3 regions of the Lactobacillus sp. WILCCON 0149 genome follow, and region 3 is predicted to be linked to each of the others. Evidence: predicted binding sites of a transcription regulator. Region 3 holds the regulator's gene; each other region holds the start of a gene.
The links. The regulator Rex, encoded in region 3, represses fermentation and respiration genes when NADH is low (regulators of the CRP and FNR family bind a similar motif). The targets are predictions, from matches to a motif close to TTGTGAANTANTTCACAA.

Region 1: the regulator Rex is predicted to act here: its motif matches at 1,957-1,974, upstream of ACYVUV_RS00110 (class II fumarate hydratase).
Region 2: the regulator Rex is predicted to act here: its motif matches at 1,948-1,965, upstream of adhE (bifunctional acetaldehyde-CoA/alcohol dehydrogenase).

What each region holds. Positions count from the first base shown of each region.
Region 1 is NZ_JBUBHO010000001.1:24,866-29,074, forward strand. It holds gene ACYVUV_RS00105 (LPXTG cell wall anchor domain-containing protein) at 1-1,533, shown strand, start outside; gene ACYVUV_RS00110 (class II fumarate hydratase) at 2,052-3,455, shown strand; gene ACYVUV_RS00115 (DASS family sodium-coupled anion symporter) at 3,481-4,209, shown strand, end outside.
Region 2 is NZ_JBUBHO010000001.1:1,389,255-1,393,463, forward strand. It holds rRNA gene ACYVUV_RS06405 (16S ribosomal RNA) at 1-1,402, opposite strand, end outside; gene adhE (bifunctional acetaldehyde-CoA/alcohol dehydrogenase) at 2,015-4,209, shown strand, end outside.
Region 3 is NZ_JBUBHO010000001.1:531,511-535,719, reverse strand. It holds gene groL (chaperonin GroEL) at 1-1,569, opposite strand, end outside; gene groES (co-chaperone GroES) at 1,592-1,876, opposite strand; gene ACYVUV_RS02625 (redox-sensing transcriptional repressor Rex) at 2,032-2,718, opposite strand; gene ACYVUV_RS02620 (ABC-F family ATP-binding cassette domain-containing protein) at 2,983-4,209, shown strand, end outside.

The sequences.
Region 1 (4,209 bases), 510 kb from region 3:
AGCGCGGCCAAGGCAGAAACGGCAACAGCACAAACGGCATTGACCAGCGCTCAGACTGCTTTGACGGAAAAGCAGGCAGCTTTAAAGGAAAAGACTGAAGCAGCAAGTACCGCTGAAGCCGAAGTAAAGAGCACGGCAGAGGCTTTGCAGGCAGCAGAAAGTAAGGTGGCAGATTTGACCGCCAAGCTGGAGGCTGCTAAGGCAGAGGCTGAAGAGAGCGCGAAGAATTTGCAAAGCGCGCAAGCTAGTGTTGACGCGGCTGAAACGGCAGTCGGGGATGCAGAAAAAGCTGCAGCTGACGCAAATGCCGCGGTAGAAGATGCTACGGCAAAAGTGACCACTGCTAATGCGGCCAGTCAAACGGCACAATCTGAATTGGCAACCGCTAAGCAAAAGCTGGCTGACCTGCAGGCAGCAAAGGTTCAAGCAGAGACTGCAGAAACTGCGGCTGCAGAGGCAAAGGCAAATGCTGATGCTCAAGTCAGTGAACTTGCTCTTAAGGCAGAAGAAAGTGCCAAGCTGTCAACTTCTACAGAAAAGGAAGACCAGGCAGTTGAAGACGCTAAGGCTAATGCGGCAAGCACTCAAGCTGCTTTGACCGCGGCAGAAGCTGATTTGGCGGATAAGAAGGAAACGTTGACGAAAGCCAAGGCAAGAGTAGCCGCAACTCTGCACGCTTTGAACCTGGCTAAGGCCCGCCTGGCTGCCTTGGAGGCAACACAGCCAACAGAACCGACGACTCCAACGGAGCCAACCGAGCCAACGACCCCAACGGAACCGACTAAGCCAACAGAGCCGACCAAGCCAACGAGTCCAACGGAACCAACAACTCCAACGGAGCCGACTAAGCCAACGACCCCAACGGAACCGACTGAGCCAACCAAGCCAACGACCCCAACAGAACCGACTAAGCCGACTGAACCGACGAGTCCAACGGAGCCAAGCAAGCCGACTGAACCGACTAAACCGACTAAACCGACTGAACCTACCACACCGACTGAGCCGACGACTCCAACGGAACCGACTAAGCCGACTGAACCGACGACTCCGACGGAAGAACCAACTAAACCAAGTACAGAACCGTCAACGGATCCATCTACTAAGCCAAGTACTGAGCCATCAACAGAGCCAAATACGGAACCATCGACCGAACCGTCTACTGAGCCAACGACAGAACCGACTACCGAGCCGTCCGCAGAACCATCTACTGAACCAACTGATACTGAAGAACCAGCTGATACAGATGAAGATACTGACGGCGGTGACGTTGTGACTATAGTGAACACGGATGAAGAGCCAGCAACTAAGTCAGCTGCTAAGACTCCAGCTCCTGTGACTAAGTCAGCTGCAAAAGCACCAGCCGCTGAAGCTGTTGCTAAGTCTGCTTCCGCAGCAAAGACTCCAGCCGCGGCTCAGCTCCCGCAAACCGGTGAGAAGGACGCTAAGACCGGCTTCTTGGCAGGTATTCTTTCTCTGCTGGCAGGTATTTCTCTCTTTGGCTTCAGCTTTAAGAAAAGAAAGCAGGAAAAGTAAGTCCTGATTTCCTAAAAATCAGTCCATAAACAAAGAGCTCCAGAAGCGTTTAGCAACTTCTGGAGCTTTTTGTCTTCCTTGTATTTTTGCGTTTGTGCCGGGGGATGTATGACTGAAAAAATCTGTTTTTTCCGCTATGCTCATTTTGCGCATTCTTCTTAAGAACAGTGAAAGCGTATTATTATAAGAAGGAACTGTCTAAATCACTTTTAGCAAATGAACATTTCACAAGTTACATTTTTCATTAACTCCCTGTAAAAAATAGGCCAAAAAATTTTCCCTACGTCAAATTAAATTGCGAAATACTTCTAGCAACCGCTTACTTCAGCTTGAAAACTTTTACATTTTAAGAATTTTGCCAAAAAATTGTTCAAATTTCAAAAAATAGACAGCCCTTGAAATTCTTTAAAAAACAACAAAAAGCTGTGTCATTTTTAACAAAATTCAAAAAAGCCGTTATATAATGCAAGTAGTTAAGCAAGATTTTTGTAAAAGTTTATTGTAAGGAGATTTGTAAGATGGCAGAACAAGAATACCGTATTGAATCAGACACGATCGGTGAAGTTAAGATTCCTAAGGAAGCTCTCTGGGGCCCGCAAACTGAAAGAAGCCGCAACAACTTCCCATCCGGCGAATTGATGCCATTGGCTATCATCCGTGCTTTCCTGCACTTGAAGAAGGCTGCTGCTGAATCAAACGTTGAAGTTGGCGATGAACCAGCTGAAAAGGGACAAGCAATCGAAGAAGCTATCGACCAATTGCTGGCTCTTAGCGACGAAGACTTGCGCAAGGACTTCCCACTTCACGTATTGCAAACTGGTTCAGGTACTCAAACCAACATGAACGTCAACGAAGTTGTTGCCAACCTGGCTAACAAGCTTCACCCAGGCTTGAACATCCTGCCAAACGATGACGTCAACCGTGGCCAAAGCTCAAACGACACTTACCCAACTGCAATGAACATCGTTGCCGTTGAAGCTGTCGACAAGCTGGAACCAGCTATTCAACACTTGATTGACGAACTTAAGGTAAAGCAAGACAAGTACTGGAAGACTGTCAAGGTTGGCCGCACCCACCTGCAAGACGCTACTCCTTTGACTTTCGGCCAAGAAGTTTCCGGCTACATCTCAGCCTTGAAGCATGACCTGGCCTACATCCAAGAATTGAAGCCAAGCCTTTACGAATTGGCTATCGGTGGTACTGCCGTAGGTACTGGCTTGAACGCTGCTCCAGGCATGACTGAAGCAATCGCCGGCAAGCTGTCAGAAGTTTACGGCCACGAATTCAAGGTTGATACCAACAAGTTCTGGGGCCTGGCTCACCACTCAGCTTTGAGCGTAATGCACGGCGCCTTCAAGACTTTGGCCAACGACATGTTCAAGATTGCCCAAGACATCCGCTTCCTGGCTTCTGGCCCACGTGCCGGCTACGGTGAACTGAACATCCCAGCCAACGAACCAGGCTCATCAATCATGCCAGGCAAGGTTAACCCAACACAAGCTGAAGCCGTAACCATGGCTGTAGCCCGCGTATTGGGCAACGACGTAACCATCAACTTCGCTGCCAGCCAAGGCAACTTCGAAATGAACGTCTTCAAGACTGTCATGATCGCTGCCTTCCTGGAATCAGCTGAAATCCTGGCCGGCACTATCACTGGCTTCGCTGACAAGATGATCCACGGTTTGACTGTCAACGAACAAAGAATGGACGACCTGCTGGAAAACTCCTTGATGACTGTTACTGCTCTGTCACCAAAGATCGGCTACCACGAAGCTGCCGTAATCGCCCAAACTGCTCAACGCGAAGGCACGACCTTGAAGGAAGCTGCCCTCAAGAGCGGCAAGGTAACTGAAGAACAATACGATGAATGGATGGACTACATGGCCATGACCAACATCGACCGGACTAAGCCGGAAGAATAGTCTTTTTCAAAAAGCGGGAGAAAAAATGTTAGCAAAAGTTAATTACAAAGGCTTCATCTGGCCTTTGATCATCGGAATTGGGCTCTTCCTGCTCACTCCTTTGCGTCCGGCAACCATCACCGTTGCCGGCTGGCACATGTTCGCCATCTTCCTTGCGACGATCATTGCCTGCATCACCAAGCCTCTGCCAATCGCCGGGGTATCTATCATCGCCTACGTCATCATCATCGGCCTGGGCCTGGTCCAAATGAAGCCAGCCCTGTCAGCCTTCGCTGACTCAACTCCATGGACCATCGCCATGGCCTACATGATTGCCCGGGGCTTTACCAAGACTGGCTTGGGCCGGCGGATCGCCTTGATCTTCGTCCGGGCCTTCGGTAAAAAGACTTTGGGTCTGGCCTACTCCTTGTCCATGATCGACCTGGTCGTTTCACCAGCCACCCCAAGCAACACTGCCCGGTCTGGTGGGATCGTTTTGCCAATCATCGAATCCTTGTCCGACACCTTCGGTTCCAAGGTTTCTGATGGTACGGAAGACAAGATCGGTTCTTACCTGGTCTTCAACGAATTCCACGCCAACACGATCTCATCCAGCCTCTTTATGACCGCCTCAGCTCCTAACGTGGCCGCGGTTGGTCTGGCAGCGGCTAACGGGGTCAAGATTTCCTGGTTCGGCTGGGTAGCAGCCGCTATCGTGCCAGCCTTGATCTCCTTCATCTTAGTGCCAATCATCATCTACAAGATGTACCCGCCT
Region 2 (4,209 bases), 860 kb from region 3:
GAACGTATTCACCGCGGCGTGCTGATCCGCGATTACTAGCGATTCCAGCTTCGTGCAGGCGAGTTGCAGCCTGCAGTCCGAACTGAGAACAGCTTTAAGAGATCCGCTTGCCCTCGCGGGTTCGCTTCTCGTTGTACTGCCCATTGTAGCACGTGTGTAGCCCAGGTCATAAGGGGCATGATGACTTGACGTCATCCCCACCTTCCTCCGGTTTGTCACCGGCAGTCTCTCTAGAGTGCCCAACTTAATGATGGCAACTAAAGACAAGGGTTGCGCTCGTTGCGGGACTTAACCCAACATCTCACGACACGAGCTGACGACAGCCATGCACCACCTGTCTCTGTGTCCCCGAAGGGAAAGACTTATCTCTAAGTTTGTCACAGGATGTCAAGACCTGGTAAGGTTCTTCGCGTTGCTTCGAATTAAACCACATGCTCCACCGCTTGTGCGGGCCCCCGTCAATTCCTTTGAGTTTCAACCTTGCGGTCGTACTCCCCAGGCGGAGCGCTTAATGCGTTTGCTGCGGCACTGAGAACCGGAAAGTCCCCAACACCTAGCGCTCATCGTTTACGGCATGGACTACCAGGGTATCTAATCCTGTTCGCTACCCATGCTTTCGAGCCTCAGCGTCAGTTGCAGACCAGAGAGCCGCCTTCGCCACTGGTGTTCTTCCATATATCTACGCATTCCACCGCTACACATGGAGTTCCACTCTCCTCTTCTGCACTCAAGAATGACAGTTTCCGATGCAGTTCCACGGTTGAGCCGTGGGCTTTCACATCAGACTTATCATTCCGCCTGCGCTCGCTTTACGCCCAATAAATCCGGACAACGCTTGCCACCTACGTATTACCGCGGCTGCTGGCACGTAGTTAGCCGTGACTTTCTGGTTGATTACCGTCAAATAAAGACCAGTTACTGCCTCTATCCTTCTTCACCAACAACAGAGCTTTACGATCCGAAAACCTTCTTCACTCACGCGGCGTTGCTCCATCAGACTTGCGTCCATTGTGGAAGATTCCCTACTGCTGCCTCCCGTAGGAGTTTGGGCCGTGTCTCAGTCCCAATGTGGCCGATCAGTCTCTCAACTCGGCTACGCATCATTGCCTTGGTAGGCCTTTACCCCACCAACTAGCTAATGCGCCGCGGGCTCATCCTAAAGTGACAGCTTGCGCCGCCTTTCAAACTTGAATCATGCGATTCATGTTGTTATCCGGTATTAGCACCTGTTTCCAAGTGGTATCCCAGTCTTTAGGGCAGATTGCCCACGTGTTACTCACCCATCCGCCGCTAGCGTCCAACAAATCATCCCGAAGGAATCTTTGAATTCAGCTCGCTCGACTTGCATGTATTAGGCACGCCGCCAGCGTTCGTCCTGAGCCAGGATCAAACTCTCAATTTGAAAATTGAGCTCTTTTTAATCTGCTCCAGATTATTTGCTTGCGAATTGACTTCGCTTATTTGTTTGGATCAAACAATGTTTGACCCGCACACTGCGAAACTTTGTTCAGTTTTCAAAGTACCAACTTGCGTCAAGCGACGCAACGTTTTATATCTTACTCGCTTGTTTGATTCTTGTCAACAAGTTTTTGATATTTATTGTCTTCAATTGCTTTTCATTAAGAAAGCGCTTCGCGTTTTGCTTGAAGACATTTACTACTTTACCCCCATTTGTTAATTTCGTCAATCTTTATTTTCAATTTTCTGCTAATTTTTCTCTATTTTCATTCCTACTCTTCGCTAATCCATTCTTGCCTTGCTGTTTATTTATCATCTATTTTCTAGGTCTAGCCCAGCTTGCAAAAGTGATGTTATTCACTATTTTTGCTTTTTTCTGCGCTTTCAGCATTCTACTCCGACATAGATGTAAGCATTTATATAACTCGAATTTATTGAAATTTATAGCCTTTTTTGCCTTGACAAAGAAAACAAAGAGACTATCATGTTAGGTGAAAAGGTTCACAAGAAAAGCAGAACCTCAGAAAAAATGTAGTAGTTTTTATGGAGAGAAAAAATGGTTGATGTAAAGAAAACACAGACCGCTGTTGAAACAGGCAAGGAATTGTCTGCAGAAGAAAAAATGGAAGAAGCCAAGCGTTATACCGGTGAATTAGTTAACAAAGCCCTGGTTGCTGAAGAAGCCTACTCGACTTACAGCCAGGAGCAAGTTGACAAGATCGTGGCTGCCATGGCTCTGGCCGGCAGTGAAGCCTCCCTTGAGCTTGCTCACGAGGCAGTAGATGAAACCGGCCGCGGCGTGGTAGAAGATAAGGATACCAAGAACCGCTTCGCTACCGAAAATGTCTACAACTCAATCAAACACGACAAGACCGTTGGCATTATCGAAAGAAACCAGGTTGAAGGCTATATCAAAGTTGCTGCTCCTCTAGGCGTTTTAGCCGGGATCGTGCCAACCACCAACCCAACTTCAACGACCATGTTCAAGATTTTGGTAGCCCTAAAGACCAGAAACGCGATCATCTTCTCCTTCCACCCAAAGGCGCAGAAATGTTCAATCCATGCTGCCCAGATCTTGTATGACGCGGCAGTAAAGGCTGGTGCCCCAAAGAACATCATTCAGTGGATCGACAAGGCCAGCCTGGAAAACACCACCGCCTTGATCCGCAACCCAAAGATCGCTTCTATTTTGGCAACTGGTGGTCCCGGCATGGTGCACGCAGCGCTGCAGTCTGGCAATCCGTCAATGGGGGTCGGTGCCGGTAATGGTGCTGTTTACGTTGACCACACCGCCTTTTTGGACCGGGCTGTTGAAGACATCCTTTTATCCAAACGCTTTGACAACAGCATGGTTTGCGCGACTGAAAACTCAGCCGTAGTTGAAGCACCAATCTACGATAAGTGGCTGCAAATGATGCAGGACAAAGGTGCCTACCTGCTTCCAAAGAAGGACTACCAAAAGCTGGCCGACTTCGTCTTCAATGACAAGCATGGGGTCAATGGTCCGGTTGCCGGGATGAGCGCCCGCTGGATCTGCGAACACGCCGGCATCACCCTGCCTGAAGGCAAGGATGTCATCCTCTTTGAACTGGATCCAAAGAACATTGGCGAAAAGCTTTCATCCGAAAAGCTCTCCCCGCTTCTGTCAGTTTACAAAGCCAAGGACCGGGAAGACGGGATCAAAATCGTCAAAGCCCTGCTCGACTACCAAGGTGCCGGCCACAATGCAGCCATTCAAATTGGCTCCCAAGACGACCCATTCATCGATGAATACGGCAAGGCAGTCCAAGCTTCCAGAGTCCTGGTTAACCAGCCAGATGCCTTAGGCGGGATCGGTGACATTTACACTGATGCCCTGCGGCCTAGCTTGACCTTGGGGACTGGGTCATGGGGGAAGAACTCCCTGTCTCACAACCTGTCGACCAGCGACCTTTTGAACATCAAGACCATTGCCAAGCGGCGCAACCGGCCGCAATGGATCCGCCTGCCAGGGAAGATTTTTTACGAAAAAGACTCCATTACCTACCTCTCAGATGAAAATGAGCAGGAAATCAACCGGGCCTTTATCGTCGCAGACCCAGGCATGGTCAAGTTCCACTTCGTTGACAAGATATATGAGCAATTAGCCTTAAGAGATAATCACGTCGACACGGCAATCTACAGTGAAGTATTGCCTGACCCGCCGCTGAGTCAAGCGATCAAGATTGCCAAGCAGATGAAGAAGTTTGAGCCCGACACCATTATCGCCATCGGCGGCGGCAGTGCCCTGGACGTCTCCAAGATTGCCCGCTACATCTACGAATACAGCCTGGACCAAGAAGAAGGCTGGCTGGACAACTATGACAATGTGAGCGAGCTCTTTAAGGAACTGCAGCAAAAATTCGTCGACATCAGAAAGCGGATCGTCAAGTTCAAGCATGAGACCCGGACCAGCTTGATCTGCATCCCAACCACTTCAGGGACCGGATCAGAAGTCACCCCATATGCCGTCATTACCGACGACAAGCAGCATGTCAAGTACCCGCTGACTGACTACGAACTGACCCCGCAAGTCGCCATCGTTGACCCGGCCTTTGTCATGACCGTGCCAAAGCATACCGTGGCTTTCTCCGGCTTTGACTGCCTCTCCCACTCTTTGGAAAGCTACGTCTCTGTTGCCGCCAGCGACTTCACCCGGCCATGGTCGCTCAAAGCCATCCAGCTGATCATGAACAACCTGGAAGCTTCTTACAAGTATGATCCAAAGCACCC
Region 3 (4,209 bases):
CGGAATTTCTGCCACAACTGCTTCAGTGGTCAGCAAAAGACCAGCAATTGAAGCGGCGTTTTGCAGAGCTGACCGGGTCACCTTGGTTGGGTCGATGATCCCTTCGTCGATCATGTTGACATACTTGTCTTCAGCAGCGTTGTAGCCGACTTCCGGGTCAGCCTTGCGCAGGTGGTCAACAATGACTGAGCCTTCTTTGCCGGCGTTTTCAGCGATTTGTCGAACTGGAGCGGTCAAGGCCCGGGCCACGATGTTGATCCCGGTTTGTTCATCAGCAGTGTCACCCTTGGTTGCCTTAACGGCTTCTTCAACGTTGACCAGGGCAGTACCACCACCAGCTACGTAGCCTTCGTCAACAGCTGCGCGGGTAGCGTTCAAGGCATCTTCTACCCGGTAGCGGCGTTCCTTGAGTTCAGTTTCAGTAGCAGCGCCGACGTGGATTACGGCTACGCCGCCAGCCAGCTTGGCCAGACGTTCTTGCAGCTTCTTCTTGTCAAAGTCTGAACTGGTGTCTTCGATTTGCTTTCTGATGGTGTCAACCCGTTCTTGGATGGCTTCCTTGTCACCAGAGCCGTCAACGATAGTAGTTGAGTCCTTGGTGATGGTTACCCGGCGGGCTTGACCCAATTGGCTGAGCTGGGTGTCCTTGAGTTCCAGACCCAGGTCTTCAGAAATAACCGTACCGCCAGTCAAAGCAGCGATGTCAGCCAGTTGTTCCTTGCGGCGGTCACCAAAGCCAGGAGCCTTAACGGCAACAACGTTGAAGGTACCGCGGATCTTGTTCAAAACAAGAGTTGGCAAAGCTTCGCCAGTCACGTCGTCAGCGATGATCAAGAGAGCGCGGCCTTGTTGCACGATTTCTTGCAGCATTGGCAAGATGTCTTGGATGTTGGAAATCTTCTTGTCAGTAATCAAGATGTATGGGTTATCCAAGTCAGCTTCCATCTTGTCGTTGTCAGTTACCATGTATTGGGACAGGTAGCCGCGGTCGAATTGCATCCCTTCAACCACGCTCAGTTCAGTTTCAATCCCGCGGGAGTCTTCAATAGTGATGACGCCGTCGTTGCCGACCTTTTCCATGGCTTCAGCGATCAAGTCGCCGATTTCCTTTGAAGCACTTGAAATTGAAGCAACTTGGGCGATTTGGTCCCGGCTGGAAACTTCGTGGCTGTTCTTGTGCAATTGGTCAACGGCTGCTTGGGTAGCCTTTTCGATCCCGCGGCGGATGCCAACTGGGTTGGCACCGGCAACCACGTTCTTCATGCCTTCTTGCACGATAGCTTGGGTCAAAACAGTGGCAGTGGTCGTACCGTCACCGGCGATGTCGTTGGTCTTTGAAGCAGCTTCAGCCACCAGCTTGGCCCCCATGTTTTCGTAGTGGTCTTCCAGTTCAATTGCCTTGGCGATCGTCACGCCGTCGTTGGTAATCGTCGGGTTGCCGTAGCTTTGTTCCAAAACGACGTTTCTGCCCTTAGGCCCCAAAGTCGTCTTGACCGTGTTGGCCAACTTGTCAACCCCGTTTAAAAGTGAACGTCTTGCGTCTTCTGAAAACTTAATGTCTTTTGCCATTTTTTAATTTGCACTCCTTAAATTACTTAACGATTGCCAAAATGTCTTTTTCATGAAGGACTAAGTATTCCTTGCCTTCGTACTTGACCTTGGTGCCAGAATACTTATCGTATAAAACTTCATCGCCCTCTTGGACGGTCATAGGAAGCTTGCTGCCATCTTCAGCGTACAGGCCGCCGCCTACGGCAACAACCTTGCCTTGCGTTGGCTTTTCCTTAGCGTTGGAAGCAAGTACGATGCCACCAACGGTTTGTTCTTCAGCTTCTTTAACTTCAACGATCACGCGATCTCCAATTGGTTGTAACACGTTATTCCCTCCTGAAATTAATTGTCTTTAGAAATTCTTTAGCACTCATCTTGATCAAGTGCTAACTTACAACTATGATAATAATCCCTTTTTCCAAAAAAGGCAAGAGAAAAATAGCACTTTTTAGGCGAGAGTGCTAAAAAGTGCTGTTTTCCTTATTTATTCGTGTTGTCCATGGCCTTCTTCCGCTCTTCCAGCTGCTTTTTAATCATTTCGTCAGAGTCGAGGAAGTAGATCAAGGTCTGCAATTCGGTAGCCAGGTCGACGTTTTGGATCCGGACCCCGTTTGGGGCGGACAGGCGGATCGGGGTAAAGTTCATGATCCCCTTGATCCCGGCTTCAATCATTTCATCAGCCGTCTTCTGGGCCGTAGCCTGGGGAACGGTCAAAATGGCGATCCGGATCTGCTGGTCAGCGATCTGCTGCTTCATTTCATCCATTGAGTAGACCGGCACCCCTTGGGTGATCTTGCCAGTGATTTCCGGGTTGATGTCAAAGGCGCAAGAAATTCTGATATTGTTGCTGCGCTTGAAGTTGTAGTTCAAAAGAGCGTGGCCCAGGTTGCCGACTCCGACCAGGGCAACGTTGGTCAAAGTGTCCTGGTTGAGGATCTTCTTAAAGAAGCTGAGCAGGTTCTTGACGTCATAGCCGTAGCCCCGCTTGCCCAGGGCGCCGAAGTAGGAAAAGTCCCGGCGGATTGAAGCGCTGTCGACTTGGACGGCTTCAGCCAGTTCAGTTGAAGAAACCTTGTCTTTGCCTTCATCATTCAAAAGAAGCAAGTAGCGGTAATATAGCGGCAATCTTTTGGCAGTAGCCTTGGGAATTCTAAATTTGTTGTTCATAAAAGATGCCTCCGTCTGATTAGTTATTTGTGAATGTGAATCTGTAATCAATCATCTATTATGATACCCGTTTTTACTAGCCTTTGGCAAGTCATATTTTCACAATATTTGCCATAAAATCCTTTTCATCGATTTTTTTCACAAATCAATTGAAGGAGCCTGGCTCTTTTTAAAGCTGGGAAAGAAAGGAAAAATCTGCTGAAAATCATTGCCAGAGCCGTCAGCCGGGCCTTTGCATGGTACAATGTTTCAAGGTGAAAAAATATGATAATAGCACAAGGACACAATTTGGAGCAACGCTTCGGGGCTGCTCCTATATTCAGCAAGGTTAACTTTTCAATTGAAAACAATGCCCGGATCGGTCTGGTCGGACCAAACGGGGCCGGGAAAACGACCCTTTTAAAGATCATGACCGGCCGCCAGGAGGCCAGCCAGGGCGAATTTACCGTCAACAAGGGGATCGAACTCGGCTACATCGCCCAGGAGCACGACTTTGACGAAGAAAAGTCGATCTGGGAAGAGATGCTGACGGTCTTCCAGCCCTTGATCGACCAGGGCCAGCAGCTGGAAAAGCTGCAGTATGCCATCGCCGACCACCCGGAAGACGAGGAGCTTCTCCGCCGCCTGGACCAGGCCCAGTACAATTTTGAACAAGCCGGCGGCTACACTTATCAAGCCGAAATCAAGAGCATGCTCAACGGCTTCAACTTCCCGGAAGCGACCTGGAATAAGCAGATTGCCAGCCTGTCCGGCGGGGAAAAGACCCGGCTCAGCTTCGTCAAGCTGCTTTTGAAGAAGCCCCCGCTCCTGCTTTTGGACGAACCGACCAACTACCTGGACCTGGATACTTTGGACTGGCTGGAAGCCTTCCTTAAGAACTATCCAGGTGCCATCCTGACGGTTTCCCACGACCAGTACTTCTTAGACCACCTGGCCACGCAGATTTTTGAACTCCAGCATGGCCAGCTGACTGTCTTTAAAGGCAACTACAGCCAGTACTTAGCCCAGAGAGAACTCCGCGACCAGCAACAGGAAGCCGCTTATGAAAAGCAGCAGGAAGAAATCAAGCGCGAGGAAGAGTTCATCCAAAAGAACATCGTCCGCGCCTCCACTACCAAGCAGGCCCAAAGCCGGCGCAAGGCCCTGGAGAAGATGGAACTGGTCGACCCGCCAAAGCACAAGTCAAAAGTCCGGATCAAGTTTGACAGCGCCCGGCCATCCGGCAAGGAAGTCTTGATCTTGAAGGACCTGGCCGTTGGCTATCCAGACAAGACCATGCTTAAAGACATCTCCTTCCAGATCAACAAGGGCGACCGGGTGGCCATCATTGGGCAAAACGGGATCGGCAAGTCCACCCTTTTAAAGACCGTCATGAAGCAGCTGCCGGTTAAAGCTGGCTCAATCAAGTACGGGGCCAGCCTGGATATTGGCTACTATGACCAGGAACTGCAGGTCTTGGACTACTCTAAGACCGTGATCGACACCATTTGG